DNA from 2 places in the Buttiauxella sp. BIGb0552 genome. Region 1 is predicted to be linked to the other one. Evidence: predicted binding sites of a transcription regulator. Region 1 holds the regulator's gene; the other holds the start of a gene.
The links. The regulator LexA, encoded in region 1, represses DNA repair genes until DNA is damaged. The targets are predictions, from matches to a motif close to TNCTGTATGTACATACAGNA.

Region 1 (6,000 bases):
AACAGGTGCGGAGAACCGCACAAAACTGTCGCGCCCAAGCCAGGATACCGCGAAGAATTTCTGAATGCCGTTAAGCATCTTCAGTGGCGGGTTAACTTCGCCTTTTTCGCGACCCGGAGAGCGGCCAAACATCACCGATACCGGCACCATCTGCACATCCAAATTTGGATTGCTACGGTGCAAGTCGAGATAATCATGGAACAGCTTGATCGACTCTTCCTTTGGCGTGTAATAAGTGAACACGCGCGGGCCGCCATGGATAAAGACATAGCGCGGCAATACCGCACCATCGATCTCTAATGGCTCGAGAGGGTCGGGCAAGTTGTGCGCGAGGCATTGCGCGCGCAGGGTTAATAAGTCCGCCTTTGAGTTATACGGCAGAACGTACATTATTGGGCGTGTGGGATCTAAGCCCAGTTCGGCCTGTGGATCTGCCGGAATGGACTTGCTCTTTACCAGAACGCCTAATGGTAAATTAAGTAATTTGTAGTAGATTCTTGGCCAGCCTGACATAAACGATGTAAAGCCTCAGGTTAATGATGCAAATTCGCCGCAAGAATATCAGAATCTCACCCAGATTTCTGTGGCGTTATAATTTTGACAAGCATTGATGCAAATAATTTGAAAAGGTTTCCTAAAATGGCGAGCAGTACCACTGGACTTACCCGTATCATCAAAGCCGCAGGCTACTCATGGAAAGGGCTCAAAGCAGCCTGGATCAATGAAGCAGCTTTCCGCCAGGAAGGCGTTTCTGCCGTTATCGCCATTGCCATCGCATGTTGGTTAGATGTCGACCCCATTACCCGCATTCTACTTATCGGCTCAGTCGTGTTGGTCATGATTGTCGAGATCCTCAACAGCGCTATCGAGGCTCTTGTCGACCGTGTTGGCACTGATTACCACGAACTTTCCGGGCGTGCCAAAGACATGGGCTCGGCCGCAGTATTAATTTCAATTATCCTCGCGGTAATTACCTGGGTCACGCTGCTTTGGTCGCATTTGCGGTGATCTTTCCAGAATAGTTAAGTGCCTGGTTTTTTGCTTAATTTGTGGTTCCAAATTGACCTTTGACTGTATATACTCACAGCATAACTGTATAAACACCCAGGGGGCGGAATGAAAGCGTTAACTACCAGGCAGCAAGAGGTGTTTGATCTTATTCGGGATCATATCAGCCAGACCGGCATGCCACCGACTCGTGCCGAGATTGCTCAACGTCTGGGGTTCCGTTCTCCGAACGCCGCTGAAGAGCATTTAAAAGCACTTGCCCGTAAAGGTGTGCTTGAAATTGTTTCTGGCGCATCCCGTGGTATCCGCCTGTTGGTGGAAGAAGTGACCGGTATTCCACTGGTTGGGCGTGTTGCTGCAGGTGAGCCACTCCTGGCACAGCAACACATCGAAGGCCATTATCAGGTCGACCCATCACTGTTTAAACCAAATGCCGACTTCTTGCTGCGCGTCAGCGGTATGTCGATGAAAGACATCGGCATTATGGATGGTGACCTGCTTGCGGTTCATAAAACCCAGGATGTGCGTAATGGCCAGGTTGTTGTCGCGCGTATCGATGATGAAGTTACCGTTAAGCGCTTAAAACAACAGGGCAACACCGTTCATCTGTTGCCAGAAAACAGTGAGTTTGAACCGATCGTGGTTGACCTACGCGAGCATAACTTCTCTATTGAAGGGCTGGCTGTTGGGGTTATCCGCAACGGCGACTGGCTGTAAAATCTCTTTAGGTGATGCGCATTTAAAGTGCGCATCACTGCCTTAATTATCTTTGATCTCCTTCAGGAGATGTCATGCAATTATTCTCCACAGCGGATCGTGCGCTCTGGCGCCTCGCTTTACCCATGATTTTCTCCAACATTACCGTTCCGCTGCTTGGCCTTGTCGATACGGCTGTTATTGGTCATCTGGATAGTCCTGTTTATCTGGGCGGTGTTGCCATTGGTGCGACAGCAACCAGCTTCCTGTTTATGTTACTGCTGTTTTTACGAATGAGTACCACAGGTTTAACTGCTCAGGCTTTTGGTGCCAATAATCCCTCAGCGTTAGCTCGTGCACTGGTGCAACCATTATTACTGGCACTAGGGGCAGGGGTGGCAATTGTCTTACTGCGCGATCCCCTCATTTCACTCGCTTTACAAATTGTCGGCGGCAATCAGGATGTGCTCGTACAAGCGCAACGCTTTCTTGAAATCCGCTGGCTGAGTGCGCCAGCCTCGCTTGCCAACCTCGTTTTACTGGGATGGTTGCTAGGGGTTCAATACGCACGAGCTCCGGTTATCTTGCTGGTAGTCGGCAATCTTCTGAATATCGTACTGGATGTGTGGCTGGTGATGGGCTTGCACCTTGATGTTCAAGGGGCGGCACTTGCGACTGTTACTGCTGAATACGCGACATTTTTCATCGGATTGCTGATGGTGAAGAAGGTTATGGGCTTGCGAGGTATCAGTTTTGAGATGCTCAAACAGTCCTGGCGTGGCAATGTTCGGCGCTTACTGGCGCTTAATCGGGACATCATGTTGCGCTCGTTATTACTGCAAGTGTGCTTTGCATCAGTGACCATCTTTGGTGCGCGCTTAGGCAGCGAAATTGTCGCCGTCAATGCGGTGTTAATGACTCTCCTGACGTTTACCGCTTATGCGCTTGATGGTTTTGCCTATGCTGTTGAAGCCCACTCCGGGCAAGCTTATGGTGCAAAGAATCGTGGTCAATTGCTCGAGGTTTGGGGGGCAGCTTGTCGGCAGGCGGGTTTAGTCGCGCTCATGTTTGCCGTGGTGTATGCCCTATTTGGCGAGCAAATTGTTTCTCTTCTGACGTCCATTCCCCAATTACAGCTACAGGCCGATCGTTATCTCCACTGGCAGATTGTGTTACCCGTGGTTGGTGTCTGGTGCTACTTGCTGGATGGGATGTTTATTGGCGCGACAAGAGGCGCTGAGATGCGTAATAGCATGGCGGTTGCCGCTGTTGGTTTCGGCCTAACGCTCTTCACTGTTCCGTATTTAGGCAACCACGGGTTATGGCTGTCTGTGGCGGTATTCCTTGCTCTGCGGGGGCTGGCGTTAGGTTGGATTTGGCGTCGTCACTGGCAGCAAAATAGCTGGTTTAACAATGTACAAAGTTAAGCCGCATGGTTAAAGATTCTTAGTTTTCTCCCCACCACCATATCCTTGACTACAATTATTATCACGTCCAGCAGATAGAGTGGTGTTGGCCAAATGGCAGCACATTGGACGTTGGTAATTTTTTAGCAGTTCTTCCCCCCGAACGATGAGGATATTATTATGAATAAAGACGAAATCGGCGGTAACTGGAAACAGTTTAAAGGCACAGTAAAAGAGAAATGGGGCAAACTGACTGACGATGATATGACTGTCATCGAAGGCAAACGCGATCAGCTTGTCGGTAAGATTCAAGAGCGTTATGGGTACGAAAAGGATAAGGCAGAGGAAGAAGTCGTTGATTGGGAAACTCGCAACAAATACCGTTGGTAATTAGCTTCCCTCAGATGTGTTAACTCTCAGCCCTGCCCTGGTACATGGATGTACCGTTCCATTCAACTCAAATCCAACCAATCTAACGTGACTTCTTTTTACTCTGAACTGAGTGGTCATGCCCGCAAGCATCCGGGTGGCTACAAGCTTCAACTTCTGCACACGCGCTGCATAAGCCGTGCGCCTCAATAACGTTATGATGCAAAGCAAACCCTAACTGGGCCGCCAGTTGGTGCATGATATCTTCCACACCTTCCGCACTACGCTCCTTCACCGCACCACATCGATCACAAATAAACATCGCAGATGAGTGAGTTGGCTGATCGATAAGATTGCACAACACATAGCTGTTAGTGGACTCTACACGGTGTACAAAACCTTGTTCGAGCAGAAAATCGAGCGCACGATACACTGTCGGGGGTTTAGCTTGCGGTTCGCTGGCACGCAGTAAATCCAGCAAATCATAAGCACTGATAGCGCCCGCTTGCTGAGTCAGCAAACGCAATACTTCAAGACGTTGTGGTGTCAGGCGCACATTACGCTGCTCGCATAGTTTTTCAGCCTGCGCTAACACGTTTTGTGAAGTCGTGATGTCCATCAGTATTCCCCTGTAGATTAGCCCTACACTTTATCACAACGCGCAAAAAACGCCGAGTGGTGCGCTTAGCCACAACCTTTTGAGATGACTATCCCGGAGTTTGTTATGAATAAACCTGATTGCATTCGCCACTGGAAGGAAATAGAAGGTGACGATGATTCGACTTATCCAGACAGCGCAGAACGGTTTTCTATTGGCGCGCCACTGGCCCGCAAACTGGGTCTTAATCGCCTGGGAATTCATCATGAGCGCCTGCTACCAGGTCGCCGCACATCTTATCCTCATGCCGAAAGCAGCGAAGAAGAGTTTGCTTATGTGCTCGAAGGGCATCCACAGGTGTGGATTAATGGGCACCTTTACCCACTTGAACCTGGCGATAGCGTTGGTTTCCCTGCTGGAACAGGTATCTGCCATACCTTTATCAACAACACAGAGCATGAAGTCCGGCTGCTGATTGTGGGGGAGGCAAACAAAGCTGAGAACCGAATTTATTACCCGCTAAACCCAGGCTATGCCGCACAGCGTCAGGATCGCTGGATTGACCATCCCCCGCAATTTTTCGGCCCGCACGACGGCCAGCCTTCACGAAAACCGAACGGTAAACTATAAATAAGTTTGCATGGAAATTTTGAACTCATAATCCTGAAGGATAGAAACGGGATTCCGATGGGCGAAACAGCCCACTTTTCAGCCTTTTATTCACAGCAATAGTCCGCCTCTGTTCAGTCATAACTGGCAGGGGCAGTTATTACATCTGATCAACAGACGGACGTGTGGTGAATGAAAAAAATGAAAACTTTGGCGGCGTTTAGCGCCGCATCTTTATTTATGGCAAATCACGCTTATGCGGCGGGCACATGGTCTGAAGCACGAAGTGATGCAATGGGTGGTACTGGTGTCGCTTCCGCGAGCTACGGAAGTGGGGTGCTTACGAACCCCGCGTTGCTGGCTAAGGCTAAGCAGGACGACACAGTGACGGTTATTCTGCCGTCTGTGAGTGCGCAAATTACGGATAAAGATAATCTGCAGGATCAGATTGATGACATTAGCGATAAGGTTGATCAATACAAAAACGTTATCGACGATCTCACCCTGCAGGATATCCTTTTAAATCCAAATGGTTCGCTCAACCAGTTTCAGGGTGCTGCGGGCGATCTGGCTGGAGAGCTGAATGATCTGAAAGGTAAAACGGCAAACGCGAAGGCGGGGGCCAGTATCGCAGTCAGTATTCCAAACGACATGCTTTCGGTGGCTTTTGTCGCAAAAGCCTATGCACGTGCGCATGTTAGTTCTTCCATTGATCAGCAAGATATCGATTATCTCAATAGCATCGCAGGTTCTCGGGCAGTGGCTGGGGGCGTTGCATTAGATGCCGCTATTAATGGCTCCGATGTTATTACCAGCAATCTGAATTCTACTGCTTCTGGCCGTGCGGCTATTGTCTCTGACTATGGTGTGGCGCTTGCGAAGGAGTTTGATCTCGGTGGAGTGCCGGTTTCTTTTGGCGTCACACCGAAGTTGCAAAAAACCTGGCTCTATAACTACACCACCTCGATTTATAACTACGACAGCAGTGACTGGAATAGCAGCCGCTATCGTAATGATGACACTGGTTTCAACGTGGATGCCGGCCTGGCGGCCGATTTCGGCGAAAACTGGACGGTTGGTCTGAGCGGTCAGAACCTGATTTCGCGTGACATTGATACCAAAGATATTCTGATCACCAATGGCAGAACCGGTGAGACAACTAACTACAAAGACACGTACCAGATTCGTCCATTGGTGACGGCTGGTGTAGCCTGGCATAACGATCTCATCACCCTCAGCGCCGATGGCGACCTCACCGAAACCAAAGGCTTCAAAAGCGAAGAAGACTCGCAGTACGTTGGCGTCGGTGCTGAA
Region 2 (6,000 bases), on a different contig from region 1:
TCAGTCGCGCGATGAGTGCGTCAACATTTCGTTCGACTGCTGCCGTTTCCTCAGCAAACCATGCAACCTCAAGCGATCCCGGTGCCATCTTCCACTCTTCCGTAATGGCTTCTGACAGGTATTGCTGGTTACGAGTAAATCCTTTCTTGAATAACTTACCGCCACCACGGATAACTTTACTGATACCTTCGGCGGCAATATCACCGATATAAGGTGCTAATAATTCTGCAGGATCGAACTCGGCAAGATCCATCAGAGAAACCCAATTCTGGACAACCTGAAGATCGCCTTGAACCTCTAATTCACCACTGCGAATCAGCGCAGTAAGCTGCTGCCTGTCACGTAGTTTAGGCAAGGTGCCAAGCCCGGTTAGCACCATGCAATCAGCTTCATCTTCCCACTGGCCCAGTACATCAATTTGCTGTTCGCTAAAGACCAGAACAATTGGCGAAGAGAACTCTTTGAGCTCAACGCGTAACACCTTACCCACTAAGCGCTGACGTGCCGCTTTCAGTCCCCGATCGCGCCAGAGAAAAGTATTGAGGATATTTTCAATTCCGGCAGTCATTAGCGGTGTAAAAGGCATCACGAGTTCCCTGTCAGAATTTATAGCCACGGTGCAGAGCAACTACGCCAGCGGTCAGGTTGAAATAGGTGGTATTTTCAAAGCCCGCATCTTCCATCATCGCTTTCAATGTTTCTTGATCAGGATGCATGCGAATAGACTCAGCCAGATAGCGGTAGCTTTCCGCATCCTGCGCAACAATTTCACCGATACGCGGCAAAATGTGGAACGAGTACGCATCGTAAGCTTTGCTCAGTGGTTCAATAATCGGTTTAGAGAATTCCAGAACCAACAAGCGGCCACCTGGTTTTAATACGCGATACATTGAACGCAGCGCTTTCTCTTTGTCTGTAACATTACGCAGACCGAAAGAGATGGTGATGCAATCAAAAAAGTTATCCGGGAATGGCAGGGCTTCAGCGTTAGCCTGAACATAGTTCACGTTGCCAACCACACCGATGTTGCGCAGTTTTTCGCGCCCCATTTTCAGCATTGAGTCATTGATATCAGCCAGAACCACTTCGCCTGTTTCACCTACCAGACGAGAGAACTTAGCGGTTAAATCACCGGTTCCGCCTGCTAAGTCCAGTACGCGCTGACCACGACGAACACCACTGCAATCAATGGTGAAACGCTTCCATATACGATGGATGCCAAATGACATTAAGTCATTCATTACGTCGTATTTTGCGGCCACAGAGTGGAACACATTAGCGACCATATCGGCCTTCTGTTCCTTCGCTACAGTGCGAAAGCCAAAGTGTGTTGTTTCCTGGGATTCTTCAACCATCTCAATGCCTGCTTATCCAAAAAAATGTTCGTGAAGTGTAACAGAATGAGCCCTAAAGCCCTATGCTTCAAGCTGCAGGGGTGTTGGCTGCACTCACAAACCCCAGTCACTTACTTTAGTAAGCTCCTGGGGATTTGTTCCTTTGCCGCCTACCTGCAACTCGAGTTATTCTTGCTACAAACTGTTTTCCATATTCTTCTCTTCGTCGTTTTCATGCTCATGGCGCTCGATATTATCGCCTTCTTCAAGTCTGGCCTGTTCGACTAAATCAGGATTAATCTCACGTTTAACCTCAACGCCCAGACCACGAAATGCATCTGCCTGGATGAGAATATTGCCGCGCCCGGAAGAGAGTTTTTTCATCGCCTGCCGGTAGTTGTCCTGCGCTTTATCGAGGCTCTGGCCGATCGCCGACATGTCATCCACAAAGAGGCGCATTTTGTCATATAGCCGACTGGCACGTTCGGCAATTTGTTGCGCATTCCGGCTTTGATGCTCATAACGCCACAAATTGGCAACGGTTCTTAACGCCACCAGCAAGGTGGTTGGGCTAACCAGCATGATGTTATTTTTCAGGGCTTCGCTGATGAGTTCAGGCTGGCGGTCAATCGCCAGTAAAAATGCGGGTTCGACGGGGATAAACATCAAAACATAATCCAGCGAACGCAAACCCGGTAATTGCTGATAATCTTTGCGGCCCAGCATACGAATGTGGTTACGCATCGCTGCAATATGTTCGTTGAGCGCACTTTCTCGCGTTAACTCGTCGTCGCCATTGTAATAACGTTCATAGGCCACCAGCGTCATCTTGGCATCAATAACCACATCTTTGCCTTGCGGCAAACGCACGATGACATCGGGCTGCATACGACTGTTATTTTCGAGCTGGATATTCACCTGAGTTTCGTATTCATAACCTTCGCGTAAACCGGATGCTTCAAGGACGCGAGTCAATACGACCTCGCCCCAGTTACCCTGGGTTTTGTTGTCCCCTTTCAGGGCTTTAGTGAGGTTTAGCGCCTCTTGTGCCATCTGAGCATTTAGCTGCTGAAGGTTGCGGATCTCATGCGTCAGCGTGTGCCGTTCGCGAGCCTCCTGACCAAAGCTTTCTTGCACCTGGCGGCGGAAGCCATCCAGTTGTTCGCGCAATGGCGACAGCAACCCATTCAAACTTTGACGGTTTTGTTCTTCAACTTTTCGGCCGCTTTGTTCAAAGATTCGGTTGGCAAGGTTTTCAAATTGTTCGCTGAGACGCTGTTCACTATTAAGCATCTGGCGATGTTTATCGTCAGCGTTAAGACGGGTTTGTTCAAGCAATGTGGAAAGCTCGCGGATGTCCGCTTCCTGCGCACTGTTGATTTCTAACTGCGTGCGCAATTCACGGTTGAGTTGCTCGCATTCCTCTTTCCAGTGCTGGTTTTGCTGCAATTCCTGCCGGGCGGCAGTGAGTTCGCCGTAGATTTCTCGCTGTTCTTCATACAGTGCGGATTGCCTCCCGGCCGCCCGCAAACTTGCCAGCAACCAACCAGTCAGCACCCCAACCAGCGCAATACCGAGCCCGAATAAAATAGAAATATCCACAGTCACTCCAACAAGCCATGCCAAACACCAGCAAAATAAAATTGTGCTGTATAAATGTCCAGATGAAAAGGAGTTTACTGCGAGACGTTACGCAAAGCGTAAAAATTAAGCCGGCTTGCACCGGCTTTGGGGGACTAGATCAGGCGACGAGCTGCTTCCACGACGATTTTCACCGCATGGCTTTCCGTTTTCTTCATGGTCTCAGCGTTCGGGATCTCTTGCTGAGTACGGTTCACAATCACACCCGCAACCATACCCGCACGCAGGCCCTGGCTTGCACACATGGTCAGAAGTGTTGCTGATTCCATCTCGTAGTTCATCACGCCCATCTGCTGCCACTCTTCCATAGAGCCTTTATAGCGATTCACTACACGACCGGAGAAGGTGTCGTAACGCTCCTGGCCTGGATAGAAGGTATCGGAAGAAGCCGTCACGCCAATGTGCGTGGTCGCGCCAATAGATTTCGCGGCTTCAACCAGCGCGGTGGTACAGGCAAAATCAGCAACCGCTGGGAATTCCATTGGTGCAAAGTGCAGGCTGGCACCATCAAGGCGCACAGACGCCGTCGTCACCAGAACATCACCGACATTGATATGTGGCTGAATCGCACCGGTCGTACCGATACGCAAGAAAGTACGAATACCCAACTGCGCCAGTTCTTCCACAGCGATAGAAGTAGACGGGCCACCGATACCGGTAGAGCAGACGATAACTGGCTTGCCGTCTAACTCAGCACGCCAGGTAGTAAATTCACGGTGGGCAGCCAATTTGACCGGCTTGTCCATCAGTACAGCGATTTTTTCAACTCGCTCAGGGTCGCCCGGGACGATGGCAAGTGTTGCCCCCTGCAGGTCGCTTTTAGTGAGGCCGAGGTGAAAAACATCAGACTTGGACATAACAGACTCCTCTGTTTAATAGGTTGGCTTGCATTGCTTAGAGGTACTGTACAGAACCCCGGCAAAGAATTTCGTGACGCATTTCACTTTGAATGAAACAAGTTACATTATTTTCAATCTTATTAGTGACGAGCATCACATTAAATTTCCTGACGATTCTTTTCTCAGACATAGCGAACAGCGCTGCGGCTCGAAGAATGACGGGGAAAAGCTATAGTTATCGCACTGCGCTAATTCTGGTAAGGAGAATGCCAATGAAAGAAGAAAATACAGTAGATAAATCGCCGGGCGGGCATTTTGCGCCAGCGGCAGCTCCACTTGCTTCAACAGTATTGCATACCTCCGATGAAGAGATTCTCTCGGGAGAGACATCTATTCCCACGCAGGGCGAAAACATGCCTGCGTTCCATGCCAGACCAAAAGGGGCGGAAGGCCCACTGCCGATTGTCATCGTGGTGCAGGAAATTTTCGGTGTGCATGAACACATTCGTGATGTTTGTCGCCGCCTGGCGCTCGAAGGCTATCTCGCCATCGCGCCAGAGCTCTATTTCCGTCAGGGCGATCCGAATGATTATGCAGATATCCCGACCCTGTTCAGCGGTCTGGTGTCCAAAGTCCCCGACGCGCAGGTTCTTGCCGACCTGGACCATGTTGCAAACTGGGCGGCCAGAAACGGTGGTGATGCCCATCGCCTGATGGTCACTGGTTTTTGCTGGGGTGGACGCATTGCATGGCTATATGCCGCTCATAATCCGCAACTAAAAGCAGCTGTGGCCTGGTATGGCAAATTGGTTGGGGAAAAATCGCTGAATTCACCACACCACCCGGTCGACGTCGCAATCAATTTGAACGCGCCCGTGCTTGGGCTTTATGGCGGGCAAGATACGGGAATTCCACAGGATACCGTGGAAACCATGCGCCACGCGTTACGTGCAGCAAATGCTAACGCAGAAATTATCATCTACCCGGAAGCGGGCCATGCTTTTAATGCGGACTACCGCCCGAGCTATCATGAAGAATCGGCAAAAGATGGCTGGGTGCGGATGCTGGCGTGGTTTGCACGCTTTAGTGCGAAGAAGTAATGCAGTTAATTAAGGGGGAAAGATTCCCCCACTTCTTACTTTATTAAGCCTTACGCAAATTCTGCGCAGCCTTCACCATATTCGCCAGTGCCTGGCGAGTCTCCGGCCAGCCACGGGTTTTCAGGCCGCAGTCCGGGTTGACCCACAAGCGCTCTGCCGGAACACTTTCCGCCGCTTTCTTCAGCAATGCTTCAATCCATTCCACGCTCGGTACGTTCGGTGAGTGAATGTCATATACGCCCGGCCCAATTTCATTCGGGTATTCGAACTCTTTAAATGACTCCAGCAGGTCCATATCGGAACGCGAGGTTTCAATGGTTATCACATCTGCATCCAGCGCGGCAATGGAGTCCATGATGTCGTTGAACTCGCAGTAACACATGTGCGTGTGGATTTGTGTGTCATCACGCACCACGGCGGCATTCAGGCGGAAGGCTTCCACGCCCCACTCCAGATACGCCTGCCAGTCGGAACGGCGCAGCGGTAAACCTTCGCGCAGTGCGGGTTCGTCGATCTGAATGATGCCGATGCCTGCCGCTTCGAGATCCGCCACTTCGTCACGCAGCGCAAGGGCGATTTGTTTGGCGATGGTTTCACGGCTCACATCTTCGCGCGGGAATGACCAGCACAGAATTGTCACCGGGCCAGTCAGCATGCCTTTTACCGGTTTGTCAGTCAGGGATTGCGCGAACGATGCCCATTCCACAGTAATGGCTTCCGGGCGGCTGATATCACCGATGACAACCGGTGGCTTCACGCAGCGAGAACCGTAACTCTGCACCCAGCCGTTCTGAGTAAACACGAAACCGTCGAGGTGCTCACCGAAGTATTCCACCATGTCGTTACGTTCGGCTTCCCCATGCACCAGTACATCCAGCCCCAGGCGTTCCTGTTCAGCAACGGCTTGTTTGATATGTTCGGCGATACCGGTGCGATAGTTATTCGCATCCAGGTTACCTTTTTTAAACTCCAGGCGCAGGCCACGAATTTCCGTCGTTTGCGGGAATGAACCGATAGTCGTCGTCGGCCAGGCCGGGAGATTGAAGCGCTGGCGCTGTGCCACGGCACGAACGGTATAGTCATTCT

Region 2: a site for LexA is predicted at 2,981-3,000, ahead of rmuC (DNA recombination protein RmuC). Genes of this name have one in related genera too.

What each region holds. Positions count from the first base shown of each region.
Region 1 is NZ_SODY01000006.1:37,613-43,612, forward strand. It holds gene plsB (glycerol-3-phosphate 1-O-acyltransferase PlsB) at 1-513, opposite strand, end outside; gene EDF88_RS17355 (diacylglycerol kinase) at 640-1,008, shown strand; gene lexA (transcriptional repressor LexA) at 1,117-1,725, shown strand; gene dinF (MATE family efflux transporter DinF) at 1,800-3,131, shown strand; gene EDF88_RS17370 (CsbD family protein) at 3,291-3,500, shown strand; gene zur (zinc uptake transcriptional repressor Zur) at 3,583-4,098, opposite strand; gene EDF88_RS17380 (cupin domain-containing protein) at 4,204-4,707, shown strand; gene EDF88_RS17385 (conjugal transfer protein TraF) at 4,879-6,000, shown strand, end outside.
Region 2 is NZ_SODY01000011.1:16,007-22,006, forward strand. It holds gene EDF88_RS23635 (SCP2 domain-containing protein) at 1-586, opposite strand, end outside; gene ubiE (bifunctional demethylmenaquinone methyltransferase/2-methoxy-6-polyprenyl-1,4-benzoquinol methylase UbiE) at 600-1,355, opposite strand; gene rmuC (DNA recombination protein RmuC) at 1,530-2,936, opposite strand; gene udp (uridine phosphorylase) at 3,071-3,832, opposite strand; gene EDF88_RS23655 (dienelactone hydrolase family protein) at 4,087-4,914, shown strand; gene metE (5-methyltetrahydropteroyltriglutamate--homocysteine S-methyltransferase) at 4,958-6,000, opposite strand, start outside.